2 regions of the Alteromonas sp. RW2A1 genome follow, and region 1 is predicted to be linked to the other one. Evidence: predicted binding sites of a transcription regulator. Region 1 holds the regulator's gene; the other holds the start of a gene.
The links. Region 1 encodes FNR, which switches genes on or off when oxygen is low (the NO sensors DNR and NnrR bind a similar motif). Its sites were predicted from a motif close to TTGATCTAGATCAA; they were not measured.
Positions count from the first base shown of each region.

Region 2: BM528_RS16325 (GbsR/MarR family transcriptional regulator) is a predicted target of FNR. The motif match lies at 2,662-2,675, and genes of this name have one in related genera.

Region 1 covers NZ_CP018031.1:1,159,426-1,167,156, reverse strand. The annotation lists gene BM528_RS05255 (stress protein) at 41-772, shown strand; gene BM528_RS05250 (glucosaminidase domain-containing protein) at 765-1,556, shown strand; gene BM528_RS05245 (DUF2987 domain-containing protein) at 1,553-2,188, shown strand; gene BM528_RS05240 (patatin-like phospholipase family protein) at 2,180-3,181, opposite strand; gene ttcA (tRNA 2-thiocytidine(32) synthetase TtcA) at 3,181-4,134, opposite strand; gene uspE (universal stress protein UspE) at 4,254-5,177, opposite strand; gene fnr (fumarate/nitrate reduction transcriptional regulator Fnr) at 5,279-6,019, opposite strand; gene BM528_RS05220 (sulfite exporter TauE/SafE family protein) at 6,067-6,726, opposite strand; gene ccoS (cbb3-type cytochrome oxidase assembly protein CcoS) at 6,713-6,928, opposite strand; gene BM528_RS05210 (heavy metal translocating P-type ATPase) at 6,930-7,731, opposite strand, start outside.
Region 2 covers NZ_CP018031.1:3,697,779-3,705,509, forward strand. The annotation lists gene BM528_RS16315 (ATP-binding protein) at 1-2,001, opposite strand, end outside; gene BM528_RS16320 (hypothetical protein) at 2,222-2,464, opposite strand; gene BM528_RS16325 (GbsR/MarR family transcriptional regulator) at 2,727-3,284, shown strand; gene BM528_RS16330 (cytochrome ubiquinol oxidase subunit I) at 3,296-4,504, shown strand; gene BM528_RS16335 (cytochrome d ubiquinol oxidase subunit II) at 4,514-5,521, shown strand; gene BM528_RS16340 (Lrp/AsnC family transcriptional regulator) at 5,620-6,093, opposite strand; gene BM528_RS16345 (hypothetical protein) at 6,143-6,886, opposite strand; gene cspE (transcription antiterminator/RNA stability regulator CspE) at 7,144-7,353, opposite strand; gene ubiB (ubiquinone biosynthesis regulatory protein kinase UbiB) at 7,664-7,731, opposite strand, start outside.

The DNA of each region.
Region 1 (7,731 bases):
ATACTCTGCGCGGTTCTCACGTATGTACTATAGGAATGATGTGAAAGACGTAAATTCTGATCGCTTAAACACGACATTAGCAAAGCAGTATAATTTTGATGTGAAAGCACTGCTGAAAAAAGCTTCTGAGTTAACGAAAGCCAACTTTTCTCCTTTGCTTCAAAGCAGTATTGTTATGTTTCTCACGTTTGTTGTGATGGGTGTCATTGCTCAGCGTTTTATAACCGTTAATGGCGACGGCAGCTATGTGATAGAACACCAATCAATTATTGAAATTGTAGCAATTTGTTTGGTTTCACCGCTGATAACTGGCTTATATATGGCCGGTGTTAAGCACGCGAGGGGCGAAAGTACTACCGTATTTTCGGTGTTCGCTTATTTTCCTCTTTTATTCCTTGTAGCGCTAACACAGTTGATAAACAGTATTTTGGTACAGCTAGGTGTAGTGTTGCTTATTCTTCCTGGCGTTTACTTTTACTTAGCTTCGTCATTTTCTCTCATGCTGGTTGCAGACAGAAAACTAACGCCAATTAGTGCCATTATTCTCTCTTGTCGCGTATTCAACGCATACTGGAAACAGATGCTGGGGATATTTGGTGTCTTTTTTCTTTTGTTTGCCACAGTGCCACTTACTTTCGGCCTGTCGCTTATTTGGGTCTTGCCATTTTATTTCAGTACTATGGGCCTTATTTATGAGGAGCTGGTAGGCGAGCAGGGGGCAAACGTAATAACATCAGGAAGCGACGTTAAAGAGTCGAATTTTAATGCATAAACGCGAAACCTTTAAGATTGTCCTCATAACACTGGGTGTTTTGGCGGTCATAGTGATCAACGCGATAATTTTCAAAGAGGGTACGCCAGATATTCTGGACGTGCCGCAAACCGTTAAGGCTAATAAGCCGGTACCAGACTTTTCTAAATACAACCAAATAGCAGAAAAGAAGGCTGCGTTTTTCGACTATCTAAGGCCAGAGGTAGAAAAACAAAATGCGTATCTGCTTACGCTGCGTCATTATGTTCAAACTTTATATCGCAAGGCGCTGGCGGATGAGTCGTTTAGCGAAGAGGATATTTCTCGACTGGCATGGCTAGAAAAAGAATATAGAGTTGATGCAGAGCTGCCCCTTAAAACAAGGCTGCTTAATTTACTACAGAAAATTGATGTCTTGCCTGTGGAACTGGTACTTGTTCAAGCTGCAAATGAATCAGCTTGGGGAACTAGCAGGTTCGCCCGCAAGGGGTATAACTTTTTTGGGTTATGGTGCTTCACAAAAGGCTGTGGTTTTGTGCCTAACAGACGAAATGATGACGCATCTCACGAAGTGGCTAAGTTCGAAAATTTATCTCAGGCGACTTATACCTATATGCGTAATTTGAACAGGCATGATGCTTATAAAGATTTACGCGAAATCCGCAGTCGCTTGCGCGCAAATCAAATTGCCATTAGTGGCGTAGCGCTTGCAGAGGGTCTGATGAAATACTCTGAGAGAGGAGCGGCATACGTGGAAGAATTACAAAATATGATCAAGTACAACGAGGAGTTTTTAAGCGAATGATACGGGTAGCTTTGGTGTTGCTTTTAGGGCTTATGACGGTTGATTCAACGGCGGAAACCATTGACGTTGAATATAGCCGGTTTTATAGCCATGTTAAAAAATTAGATAACGAAGACACCCAAGCTTTGCAGTTTGCGTTTGGTTTTCTTCGCGTCGGCGAAGGGCGCTTATGTGGCGTAAGTAGTGCTGAAATTGTCACAGATAAAAAAACGATGTCATTAGATGTCAGCGACGAGGGGCGATTTACCGTACCTACTGAAAGAGCACTTAAACTTGCCGACGCGCTTGTGCGAATTTCCCTTGATGAAGCCGCTAACGTGTGCGACATGTCCGTTCAATTGGAAACCAAACCTGAATATCTCAAAACCCGCTACACCCAAGAGGAACTTGAGTTTATTTATTCGCAATATGAAGCGTTTTTCAACGAAATGGGAAGTTTTCTATCTTTTATGATGCCAACGGTAAAAGGGCTGATGATTCAATTTAGGGATGAGAATCTAGACCACACTACACCTCAAGGTGTCACCATTAATAATGGCGTTTTGCACCTTGAACAAGAGTGGATCAGTGAGGCGAGGGGGTTGTCATTACCTCAAGCCCCTCTTCGTATTACTGCTATGGCCTCAAGTTAATAGCTGGTAGCGAATTTGTTCTGCGAGTCGGGTGATGGTTTCTTCACCCTTCTGGCAAAGCTCTTCTGCGCGGTGAAACTCCATAATACCCACATCGGTGAGTTGAGGCTCTATAAGAATGTCAGGTGGGTCTCCGGCGAGACGGGAGCGCGTTACACGAGCCTGCAGTATCTCCAATGAGCTGCTCATTACGCTCATTATACCCGGCGGATTTTTCTTATTCACCTTTGCTGGTACTTCGGTAAATTCTTCTTCTACTTTTTCAATAACCTCAGCGCCCAGTGAATCGCTATTTTCTTGTGAATGACCATCGTTCTGTGACTCATCTTCCGATTTACTATCAGGGGTAAACCACTGCTTGAGAACGTTCTGGCTTTTGGTGAAAAAGTCTTCGGTTTTTTGCTGGTTATCTTCGTGATCCTTGCGAAGTTTTTCTAAGCGAAGAGGTCTAAAGTCGGCGTTGAGGTTTACTGCGATTACAAAATCTGCTCCCAACTGTCGACATAAATTCACAGGCACCGGGTTAACGACAGCCCCATCAACAAGCCAGCGGTCTTCGTAAGCAACCGGAGAGAAAAGTGCAGGGATAGCACAAGAGGCCTGAATAGAATTACCAACCGGGCCAGAGTCGAATACCACCTCACGCCCAGTATATAAATCGGTAGCGACAGAAGCGAAAGGCTTGTTCATTGCCTCATAGCTGTCTGCACAAAATTCACTGGCCAATTTGTCGAAGACTTTTTGGCCGCTTGCAAGGCCGCCTCGACGCAAACCAACGCCCATTAGTGCAAGCACCTGCCAATCGCTGAGCGAGCAGGCCCATTCTTTTAAGCCTTCTAGTTTGCCGCTAGAGTAGGCTGCTCCAACATATGCACCAATAGAACAGCCCGCCACAATGTCAATCTTAACACCCAGCTTTTCAAGAGCTTGTATAATTCCAATATGGGTCCAGCCTCTTGCTGCACCAGCTCCTAATGCAATTCCAATTTTCATTAACGTGGTTCCATAATGTTTACTATGTCGATAACTTCAGAAGAGTCTGGCATTTGAGCGTTATCAGGCACATTAAATGTAGGCTGGTCGAAACCAATATCACCGTCTTTTACGGGCCCTTCCTGAGTAGTAATAGACTTAAAGTCATATAAGTTACTGTCAACTAAGTGCGAGGGAGCGACATTTTGAAGTGCACTGAACATAGACTCAATGCGGCCAGGAAAGCGTGCGTTCCAATCTTGCAACATGCCCTTGATATGCTGTCGCTGTAGATTTTCTTGCGAACCACATAAGTTACAGGGAATAATGGGAAAGTCGGAGGCTTCTGAATACGCCTTAATATCGTTTTCAGTGCAGTAGGCTAGTGGGCGTATAACAATGTGTTCGCCATTGTCGCTCACTAGTTTTGGCGGCATTGATTTTAACTTCCCACCATGGAACATGTTGAGAAAGAAAGTTTCCAGCATGTCATCGCGGTGATGGCCAAGGGCTATTTTTGTTGCACCAAGTTCTTTTGCCGTGCGATATAGAATACCTCTGCGCAATCTTGAGCAAAGCGAACACGTGGTTTTTCCCTCTGGGATTTTATCTTTAACAATGGAATAGGTGTCTTCTTCCACTATTTTGTAATCTACATTTACGCTGTCCAAGTAATTAGGCAAGATATGTTCAGGAAAGCCAGGCTGCTTTTGGTCTAAATTTACCGCGATAATGTCAAAGTGGATAGGCGCAACACGTTTTAAGAACATGAGTATATCGAGCATGGTATAGCTGTCCTTGCCACCGGACAAACACACCATTACCTTGTCGTTTTCTTCAATCATGCCAAAGTCGGCTATCGCTTTACCCACATTACGGCGAAGACGCTTTTGTAGCTTATTGAAACTGTGCTTTTGCTTACTTTCCTGCGCAGCAGAAGACGACGTATTAGCGCCGTTAGTGCCTAAACTCATAATTAACTAACTTGGTTCGTGTAAAAGCCGCCATTATACAATAAAGCGGCTTTTGTTAACTACGGTTGTGTCCAGAATTTCTTCAACCGATTGAGGGCGAAACAAATGTCTCAGCGTTGCTAGATCGTATAAGGCGATACAAACCCGTTAGGTTTAATTGCTAATACATCACAGTTAAGAGCATCAATAACGTGCTCTGCGGTGTTGCCTATTAGCGCGGCAGATATACCAACCCGTCCTACCGTGCCTATGATCACCAGTTCGGCATCTATGTCCTTGGCAACTTGAGGGATAACGCGTTCAGGTAAACCTTCTTTTACGATACATTTGTCAGGAGCAACCCCATGTTTCGCCGCGTGTTTGTCCATTTCATCATGATGATGATTTTTAACTGCGCTGTGATATTTGTCAGAATCGAACTCTGGCACCTCAATGGCAATATTCAACGGTGTGGAAGGGTAACTATTCACTAAGTTAACGTGGCCTTTTAACAGCCTTGCATACTCGTTCGCGATCACGGTTATTTTGTCGTTGAGTGCAGCATGTTCCTCATCTTCACTGCCTACATTCACTGCAGCTATTATTTCGCCATCTTCCGGCCAGTCGTGCTCTTTTACAAGGAGAACAGGGCGAGGACACTTTCTCATTAGATGCCAGTCGGTTGGCGTAAACAACACTGAGGCGATGTCGTCGTGGTCTTTCGTTGCTTTAACCACTAAGTCTATTTGGTTATTGAGTGCGTAGTAAATGATGGCTTCGTGGGCTCTGTTATTCCACTCAACAACAATATCAATGTTGGAAAAGCCTTGTTCCTTTAATTGTTCCCCAAGCCACTTCGATTGATCCTTTGTAACTGCGTCTCGCATAGTATCACGCTCGTCGGGACTAAGCATGGTCGTCATATCATAAGAGAGGTCATAAACTACCATCATGGCAGTCACGGTGGCGCCGGTTTTTGAGGCAAGTTCAAGAGCTCGACTTAATGCGGGCTGATTATCTCGCTCTGAATCAACAATTGCCAAAATGTGATTACACTCAATCATAATGTCTCCTTCTTATGAAGCAATACATTAAGTGTAATAGACAATAGCGAAAGTGTGGGTTGTTTTAGATCAATATTTTAACAGTTGCAACGGTTAAGCTGTTAACCGTTGCAAACAATACTGGGGCCTTTTAGCGCAGTTACCTTGCCATCAATAGCATCGAAGTCGAGGATAGTAATCAGTTTCCCATCTACTTTTATCAGCTTTTCTTTTTGAAAACGGCTTAACAAACGACTAATGGTTTCAATGGTAAGACCCAGGTAATTACCAATTTCATTACGGGTCATTGTAAGATGAAACTCTCGGAGTGAAAAACCACGCTCTTCAAAACGCTGAGAAAGATGAGAGATGAAATAGAGCAAGCGCTCCTCGGCTGTTCGTTTATTGAGCATCATGATCATGTCGTGATCTTGTTTTATCTCAGCACTCATAAAGCTCATAATCTGATGGCGTAATTTAGGAAACTGAACTGCCATCTCATCTAGTGTTTCGTAGGGTAATTCGCAAACCATGGCGGTTTCTAACGCCTGAGTATAACTTTGATGCCTACTTTCGCGCAGTGCGTCGAAACCGACGATGTCACCAGGAAAATGGAAGCCAGTAATTTGCTCTTCGCCGTCTGAATTGGTAACAAATGATTTAAACGAGCCCGTTCTTACTGCAAACAATGAAGTAAAGGTATCGCCATTGTTTATTAGCGTGTCGCCTTTATGCAGAGGTTTTTTACGCTCAATGATATCGTCTAACGATTCGATTTCTGTCTTATTCAAAGCCACTGGCAAACATAAATGACTAAAGCTGCAGTTTTGACAGTGGATAGAGAATCCGCTTCCTTTGCTCATAATTTCTATTCTCTTAGGATGAACATGGGTATATGTTACAACACCATTTAAGATAATGCGCTATAAATAAGATAAGCTGCATACAAGGCCATGGCCGATGCAATACCTTGACGCACAATAATGTGTCTAAAGCCTCTCACAATATACTGGCTGCCAGCGCCCACAGCAAGTAATGTTGGCAATGTGCCCAAACCAAAAAAGAACATAATTCCAGCGCCTTGTATCGCAGAGCCTGCAGCAAGAGACCAAGTTAAAGTGGAATATACAAGCCCACAGGGTAACCACCCCCAAAGAAAGCCATAAGGTATTGCGCTTAAGGGCGTTTTAAACGGGAGAAAGCGTTTTGAAATGGGCTGAACATATTTAAATAGATGCTTTCCTGCACTTTCAAGCGCTGTTAATCCAGTCCACCACTTCCCTAAATAGCAAGCAAGTAGGAAAAGCATCACACCGCTTAGCAAAGAAAGGACGTAATTCGCTAGTGGTACAAAATCGGTGGCTATTTTACCAAGAGCGCCGGTAATCGCACCAGCAAGTGTATAGCTTGCAATACGGCCACTGTTGTAAGCAAGGGTGAAAGGAAGTGCAGGCTTATCTTTCGGAGTTACCATGCGCAAGGCAGATACTATGCCCCCGCACATACCAACGCAGTGAACCCCGCCAGCTAGTCCAATAAGGAATGCAGAAAGATAGCTAATCTGATCCATTTTTTTCGTTTTCTTGCTGAATTCGCTTGCGCTGTTCTGCGAGTTTCTTTTCCTCAGGTGAGAGGTCATCGTCGAACAAAATACTGTAGCCCTGTCGATCTAGATCTTCAAACTGATTCGATTTTACCGCCCAAAAAAAGATTACCACGGCAAGGGCGACAATAATAATAGCGATAGGAATAAGTACATAAATAATGCTCATGCTATTTGCTCAATAATCGGGTTGAATTGGTAACGACAATAATACTGCTTAATGACATGCCAACAACGGCCATCCACGGCGACAAAAGCCCTGAAACCGCAAACGGTAGAATGATCAGGTTATACAGCACAGACCATCCGATATTTTGACGAATTTTCGTTTTTGCCTTGTGGGCAGTTTCAATTAACAGTGGGACGGAAAGAAGCTGGTCGCCAAGAAGAATAACATCTGCGGCAGTTTTAGCTACATCCGTTGCATTGCCTACCGCAATAGCTACATCGGCGCTGGCAAGAACCGGAGCGTCATTAATACCATCTCCCATCATCATCACTTTCTTATTGCGTGACTGAAGCAGCCGTACCTCTTCAAATTTCTGCTCAGGAGTAAGTCCACCCATTGCCATCGAAACGGGTAGGGAAGCGGTTAGTTCGTTTACGTTTTGTTGTGTATCGCCACTTAACACGACCAAGTCATTATGAACGGCAAGTGCATCTAATGTGGTTTTGGCGTCTTTTCGTAGACTATCGCTTACTTGAAACGCCGCTACTAATTTGCCGTCTGTGGCTAAATATACATTGGCTGATATCGGCAACGACTCGGGACTTATCTCACAAAATGCCGCCGAACCCATTGTAAAATTAGCGCCGTTTATTTCGCCACTAATTCCGCCGCCCGGAGTGACTGAAAATTGGCTTACCCTGTGTAATACATCGCCAGAGAAGGCATTGGCAATAGGGTGCTCAGAACGTGATTCTAGAGCAACCGAAATTTCCCACGCTTTGGTGCTGTCGACCGTGTCTGCG
Region 2 (7,731 bases), 1.6 Mb from region 1:
CACTGTTCCGCCCTTAGAGGTAAACTTAAGGGCATTACTCAATAGGTTGTTGATAACCTGCTTAATACGTAAATTATCGCCTAAAATCTGCGTATGTTCGTCTTCGCAGTTAATCGATAGCTGAATATTCTTACTTGCGAACCCAGCTTCAAACGACTTGGCTACTTCGGAAATAGAATGAGTTATCTTTAAAGAATGAGTACTGAGCTTCATCGTACCCGAGATAATGCGAGATAAATCAAGGATGTCGTTTATTAATGCCGCCTGAGTAGATGCAGCCCGCTTGATAACCCCTAACGCATCTTTCATTCTATCTACGTTGTCTAAATCCATTAGCGCTAAATCTGTCCAACCCACAATAGAATTGAGTGGTGAACGCAGTTCGTGAGAAATGCTGGCCAGAAACTGATCTTTGGCCTTATCAAGCTCTTCGAGCTTGTTGATTTGTTTATCAAGAGACGCTTTTAAACTCAAGGCATAAGGAATAAAGAGGTGATCGAAGCCTTCAATAATTAACTTATCATCTTCAGTCCAATCTACAGATTCATCTGCCACACTTTGTAAATACAACTCGAAAGAATTTCGAGGCGTTAATGATTTAAGCTGATCCTGCTTAGCCGCGTCACGTCCGGCCCAGCGAATCGTTTTATCTCGCTGCTCTCTAAACCATACCGTGTAGTAACCTAACTTTGCCGACACGCAAGATATGTACATCCCGCGAATACCGTTGAGGTTGCAAGAATCTGTCACCTGTTCAGCTAAGCGATTTAACGTAACCGACTGTTCTGAGTTTGGAATAGCAAACTTGTCTAGGAGCTTCATTAATGTGGATTCTGATGGCGTTTTTCCCACAAAGTAATTACTCGATGGTGTAACAACCGCCATGCCGCATGCATCAGCCACCTGCAGTAGGTCTTTTTCCTTTTGCTTAATCGCTTCAAGCGGGTTGGAGTAAGACGTTAGCTGATGAACAATGTTATTTAATGAACGCTGGCGATTTTGAAAATGCTCCTTTTTTTCGTGAAGCGTTTTAGTATGTAACTGCCATGCGTATAGATGTCCTAATGATTCACACACTAAGCGCTTTTTCTGATCTACGTATATAGGCTTTTTACTATGGCACGCTAACAAGCCCCACAGTTTGCCTTCAAACACTAGACTTACAGAAAAAGATGAGCGTACTCCCATATTTTTAAGATACGTAATGTGGGTGGGTGAAACTGAGCGCACCATTGACATTGAAAGGTCGAGGGGCGGCCGTTCAGAGTCTTCAATACGGGGCAAAAGTGGAATTACTGGCTCATCAACATCGAACACGCAGCGAACGCGATTCAGCAAATAAAGCTCTCTGGCCTGCTGTGGAATATCGGAGGCTGGAAATTTAAGCCCCTTAAAAGATTTACCCTCAGATTCCGTTGCCTCACCGATAACTTCACCGCAATGGTCTTCGTCGAATTGGTAAACCATAACGGCATCAAAACCAACATAGTCTTGAAAATATCGCGCTATGGCATCTGCCACATCGCCTATAGAGTCACTGTCATCCACGTCGGGCAACAAAGCGCGTAAGTCCATATCCATGGGCACCCACTGCTGCGCTGCTTCGTAACTTAATTGCGGAGTGGGCTCTAATTCGATAACCAGTAAACCATTTGATTCGTACGCTACGCCACTTCCCTCTTTTTCCCAGTCCTCAAGCCACAGCGCATTTTCTGCGAACTGCCACTGGTAAGCATGACGCACCTTGCCGCCTTGTACCGCTTCAAAGATGGTTTTAAAAGTGTGAGCTTCCGGATTGGGGATAGTAAAAAGCTCAGTAATAAGCGTTTCCCCGGGAACAATGTCTACTTTGAATAGTTCTCGAATATTACTGCTTACCACTTGAATGGTTTTATCTGCAGGATTGAGGGCAATCACATAACCGAAACTTTGAACACTTTCGATAAGGTGGATGGGTTCGTCTTCACAATTCTTCATTAATTGTGGTGAAGCTTGACTCATAGTGGAAACCTTTTTTCTGATACACCACTATCTAGCAAGAGATGAGGTGTCATTCAGGCGCAATGAGTAAGCCCCTGAAAGAATCACTAATCGGACATGTTAAAGGTTATGCCGCCAATAATCACTTTTTTGCGCCGCATTTACTATGGAATACCATGAAAGCACAAAATAATTGGATGAACTGACTGTTCAAACGGTTCGGTGCATTTATAAGAGCCTTTTACATAGTATCTACTATAGTTGACGGCTTTAGAAATAGGCAGGCAATAACGCTACCAAAACTTAATCCCAGTGTTATAAGAACAAATGCCTGAACAGCGTCCATCGATAGTATATGGCCGAAAAAGGTCACTAAATACGCGCCGGCAGCAGCACCAGACAAATGGAAAAAGCCTACTAATGCGGCTAAAAAGCCTGCTGAAGTGCCTGAAAAACCCAGCATAATGGTTACACTGCAAGGCATGGCTATACCGATAAAAGGCTCGCGGGGACATTTGCTTGGCGTTTTTTTGTGACATTGCCAATCTCATACCGAAGCTATCCAAAGTGCTGAAAACGTAATATATCCTACGCTACCGCTTTCATATTACAGTTTAAATGCATTCCTCCAAAGCCAAGACCTAAGTGTCTTTATGAAATCATATTTAATGTTGAAAAAGATTGATCTGCATCAAATGGAGTATTAAACTTTCAGTAATTTCTGAAACTTCAATAGGCGCAAAAAAATGAAGATGACACCTCTTATTACATCAGCTGTTATGCACTTTGGTGAGATGGGAAGCCGCTGGGGCTTTAACAGAACAGTTGGTCAAATTTTGGCGCTTATTGTGCTAAACGATGAGCCCATTTCAGCACAGGAAATTGCTGATGCACTAAATATCTCTCGAGGAAACACCAGTATGGGGCTAAAAGAGCTTCAATCTTGGCGGTTGATCAAACAGCACCTTGTGCCAGGTGAGCGTAAAGAATTTTTCATTCCTGCTGGCGATATTTGGACTTTGGCAAATAGGGTGTTTGAAGAAAGGCGTAAGCGCGAAATAGACCCCACATTAAGCTTACTGCGCGATCTTTTACTCGATGAGCCTGCCAACGGCACAGAAGTTGGTGCGCAAGAAAAACTAAGTGAAATACACGATTTATTGGAATCCATTACGGCATGGTCTGAGGAATTACAAAACCTTGGCCCTGAAAAATTAAACACGCTGATGAAACTCGGTTCAGGCGTTGGCCGTATGCTAGAGCTTAAGGACAAGATTTTACCGGGTAAAAACAGTGTCAATTAGGGAGACCCTCCGTGGATGTATTCTTGCTGTCTCGTTTACAATTTGCTCTAAATATTAGTTTTCATATTTTATTTCCAACCATCACCATGGCTATGGGTTGGTTTCTTTTCTACTTTAAACTACGTTCGAACACCTCAGGCCATCCAGTGTGGATGCGTATGTACCGATTTTGGGTGCGGGTTTTTGCCCTGAGCTTTGCATTAGGCGTAGTCAGCGGCGTTACCATGTCATTTCAGTTTGGGACTAACTGGCCCGGATTTATGGAAAAGGTGGGGAACGTGGCGGGCCCGTTACTGGGCTACGAAGTGCTTACGGCCTTTTTCTTAGAAGCCACGTTTTTGGGCATAATGCTATTTGGCATTCGCCGTGTGCCGAACTGGCTACATACTACCTCAACACTTATTGTGGCTCTTGGCACCACTACGTCTGCCTTTTGGATTTTAGCGCTCAATAGCTGGATGCAAACACCGCAAGGTTTTGAGGTTGTCGATGGGGTGGTATACGCCACATACACTGCGGCAGTGCTTATCCCGCTGCAAATATTTGCAGGTGATATGCATGGATTAAACACACTTGAACACCAGCCGCAAAAAGTAGCTGCTATGGAAGGATTGTGGGAAACCACTGAAGGCGCTCCGCTACTGCTATTCGCCATTCCCGATGAGGATAATAAGGAGAATCACTTCGAAATACCTATTCCGTATGCAGCAAGCCTTATTCTTACTCACGACTTGAAGGGTGAGCTGAAAGGTCTTAACGAGTTTGAGGGGGAACACCCGCCTGTAGCACCTGTATTTTACGGCTTTAGGGTAATGGTAGGAATGGGAATGCTCATGCTTGCAGTGTCTTGGCTAGGCAGTATTTATTTAATGCGAAACCGCGCGTTTCCGTTATGGCTCAAGCGCACGTTTGTGGGTATGGCGTTCAGCGGTTGGGTAGCCACCCTTGCGGGCTGGTATGTCACAGAAATTGGTCGCCAGCCTTATTTGGTAAGTGGTGTGCTAAAAACAGCGGATGCTGTCACTCAGCTACCACCAAGCAATGTGGCAATGTCGTTCACACTTTATGCGGTCATCTATACAGGGTTGCTTATTGCCTATATCAGTACGTTAATGCTGATGTGTCGTCGCGCCGTGGAGATTGAAGAAATCACCACAGAGGAACGAGAAGTCGCAAAGGCTAAAATCAAACCCAACAATACCAACCCGGTAGCGGTGTAAGGAGCTATGATGTTTGAAAATGTATCTCCACAAATGCTCGGCAACATATACGTGGGCCTGCTGGGGCTATCTATTCTGCTTTACGCCATATTAGATGGGTATGATTTAGGTGTAGGTGTATTAATTCCGCCACGTACTGAAGCATTTAGAGACGATATGATCGCGTCTATTGGGCCCTACTGGGACGCAAACGAAACCTGGCTGGTATTGGCAGTAGGTCTGTTGCTGATTGCTTTTCCCGAGGCGCACAGCAAAGTGCTGCAAGCACTGTATCTTCCGGCAACATTTATGCTGCTTGGTCTAATTTTACGAGGTGTTGCCTTTGATTTTAGGGCGAAGGTAGTGCAGGTACAAAAGCGTAAGTGGGATTTAGTCTTTAAGTACGGCTCTTTACTTACCACTCTTGCACAAGGCTATATGCTGGGTATTTATGTGACTGGATTACGCACAGATATATGGGCACAGGCATTCGCGCTGCTGGCTGCACTAGGTGTAACTGCTGCTTACGCCTTTATTGGCTCTTGCTGGCTTATTCTTAAATCTGAAGGAGCGCTGCAGGAAAAAGCGTATTACTGGGCTAAACGTGGTTTGGGCATACTGGCGGCCGGCATAATTGCGGTAAGCATAGCCAATCTTACGCTTCATACAGAAATAAGAGAGCTGTGGCTGTCGGCACCTTGGGGCATTATGCTATTTGCCATACCCGCTACCTGCTTTGCTCTGCTTGCGCTGTGCGGCGTGTTACTAAAAAAACTGCCTGAGGGCAACGGAAAAGGCGAGTGGCTACCGTTCTTTATCGCGCTATTAGTCTTTCTGCTGAGCTTTGCGGCTTTCGCTATAAGCTATTATCCGTTTATTATTCCGGGGCAAATGACCATATCGGATGCATTAAGTGATGCAAGTTCGCTGCGGTTTTTACTGGTTGGCGTGGTAATTGTAGTGCCTGTAATTTTGGCCTACACCCTTATGGTGTATAAGATCTTTTCTGGGAAATCGCAGAAATTATCGTATTACTAGGGCGTGTGAAAAGTGCAAAACGGGGAGCTATTAGCTCCCCATTTTTTTTTGCTGCTGTAACACGCTCTCTTTATATGAGGGTGTTATAAATCGGGCTGTTACAAGTGAGTAAGCGGAACGGCAGTTGTATATTTAATCTGCTCCATTGCGAAACTCGATGTTACATCTGAAAAACCAATACCGTTTACCAATCGCTTATAAAAATGATCGAAGCTCGCCATGTCGGTTACCAGCACTTTTAACAGGTAATCATACTCGCCTGACATTCGGTAACACTCAACGACTTCGTCAAAAGACGACGCGTGGTTAGCAAAATTTGACAGCCATTTGCCATCGTGACTCCCTGCTTTTACCTGCACAAACACGGTCATGGTAAGGCCTAAAGTTTGCGCCTGTAACAATGCAACGCGACGAGAAACGATTCCGCTTGTTTCTAACTTTTGTATTCTGCGCCAGCACGGGGTTGAGGTTAGCCCAACCTGCTCCGCTATTTGCGCTACTGGCGTTTCTGCGTCTTGCTGTAAAATACTTAAAATAGTGCGGTCGACTGCGTCTATAGAGATATCTTTCATGGCTTTTACTTACAATCCTACTGCGTATTTACCGCTTATCGCCGCCCGCTTATAACCACCAAGGCTTGGAAAAATCGATATTTTCTTTGGCCAGTTCATACTGATAAGGCGGAGTAAAAGGCGACCAAAAGCCCTCTTGCAATGATTTATCAACTATTTCAAACTTTCCTGACTGCTCATATTCTTTGAGCACATTAAAGTATGCCTCTACCGGCATCTGCGGGTTCGATTGTCGAAAAACTACTTTGCCACCGAGTGCGTTATACATGTGCTTTTCTGTTAGGTAGATCATAACCTGGCGCTGTGCTATTTCATCGCTAGACGTCTTGCTACCCGAGGCTCCGCCCGAATTACTTGGGCTGCTATTCGAGCTAGTGTTTGCGCTATCACTATTAGCAGTAGCCTGCTCTGGCTTGACTGTCGAGCTTGCGAATTTCTCTTTAAATTTTTCTACCAAAGCCTGGTCAACGGTGATGTTGTGCTGTGTAGCATAATCATCCAAAACACCTTCGATAATTTGCTCAGACAATTCAGTAAGGCTTGCTAACGCCAGCATGCCGTTAAATTCGCCGCGACTACTTGCCTGCTTTTGCATGGTGGCCAGTACGTCTTCGCTTGGCGTAATGTCGTCCATAATTATTGGTTTACCGAACAGTGTTGCCACCACTGTGGTGTCTTTTTCTGCGCTTGATACGCTTCCAGCACTTTCTGTTGAAGTCGTCTGCGCAATACCTTGAATGCTAAATACAACCAATATTGATAAAGTAAGCGCACTTGCTACACGAATAAACATAGTGAATACCCTAATGACCGAGAGTAAAGAATAACTCTGTAAATGAGTGATTAGTAAAACACTTTACGCCACAACATAGCAACACATACTCGTTAATAGCGATATATTGAAAGTGCGATTCAGCGAGTGATTCTAATTTCCACGCTAACTGGTGGAGGGGCAAATAGACCGTGGTTTTATAAAGCAGGAAATTAAAAGGGATAGTGCGGGAAATGAAAGAAAAACGGCGGTCATAATGACCGCCGTTTTTGAATTTCTTAGATAGCTTGCACGTTAGCAGCTTGAAGACCTTTTTGACCTTCTTCAACTTCAAATTCTACGCGCTGACCTTCTGGAAGAGTTTTGTAACCTTCAGAGATAATTGCACGGAAATGAACGAAAACGTCCTTGCCGCCATTATCTTGAGTAAGAAAACCATAACCTTTATCAGCGTTAAACCACTTAACGGTGCCTGTAACTTTAGACATGTCGTATAGACCTCAAATATCGTAATAAATTGCGCAAAAAAGCGCGTGTAACTGTGTTTCTGTTGGTCTTTAAATTGGCGGAGCATTGAGGCTTACTTACGAATGGACTAACAACAAACACAAATTACAAGGTAACTCGAGCGTTATAACAGGTAGCAACATATAGCAAATAACACAAATCTCGTCTATTTAAAGACTTTGGCAAACAGCCAAAGCCACTATAACACTGTTGGGAACAATTAACATACTAATTAATTGCTTATTAACGACTTTCATAAAAACTTCATTATTTAAAAGCCGTTTTTCGCGTTTATTTACGGCTGTTTCTCCATGAAAAAAACCAGAAAATAGTTCCGATCAATCCACTTATTGCAGGGA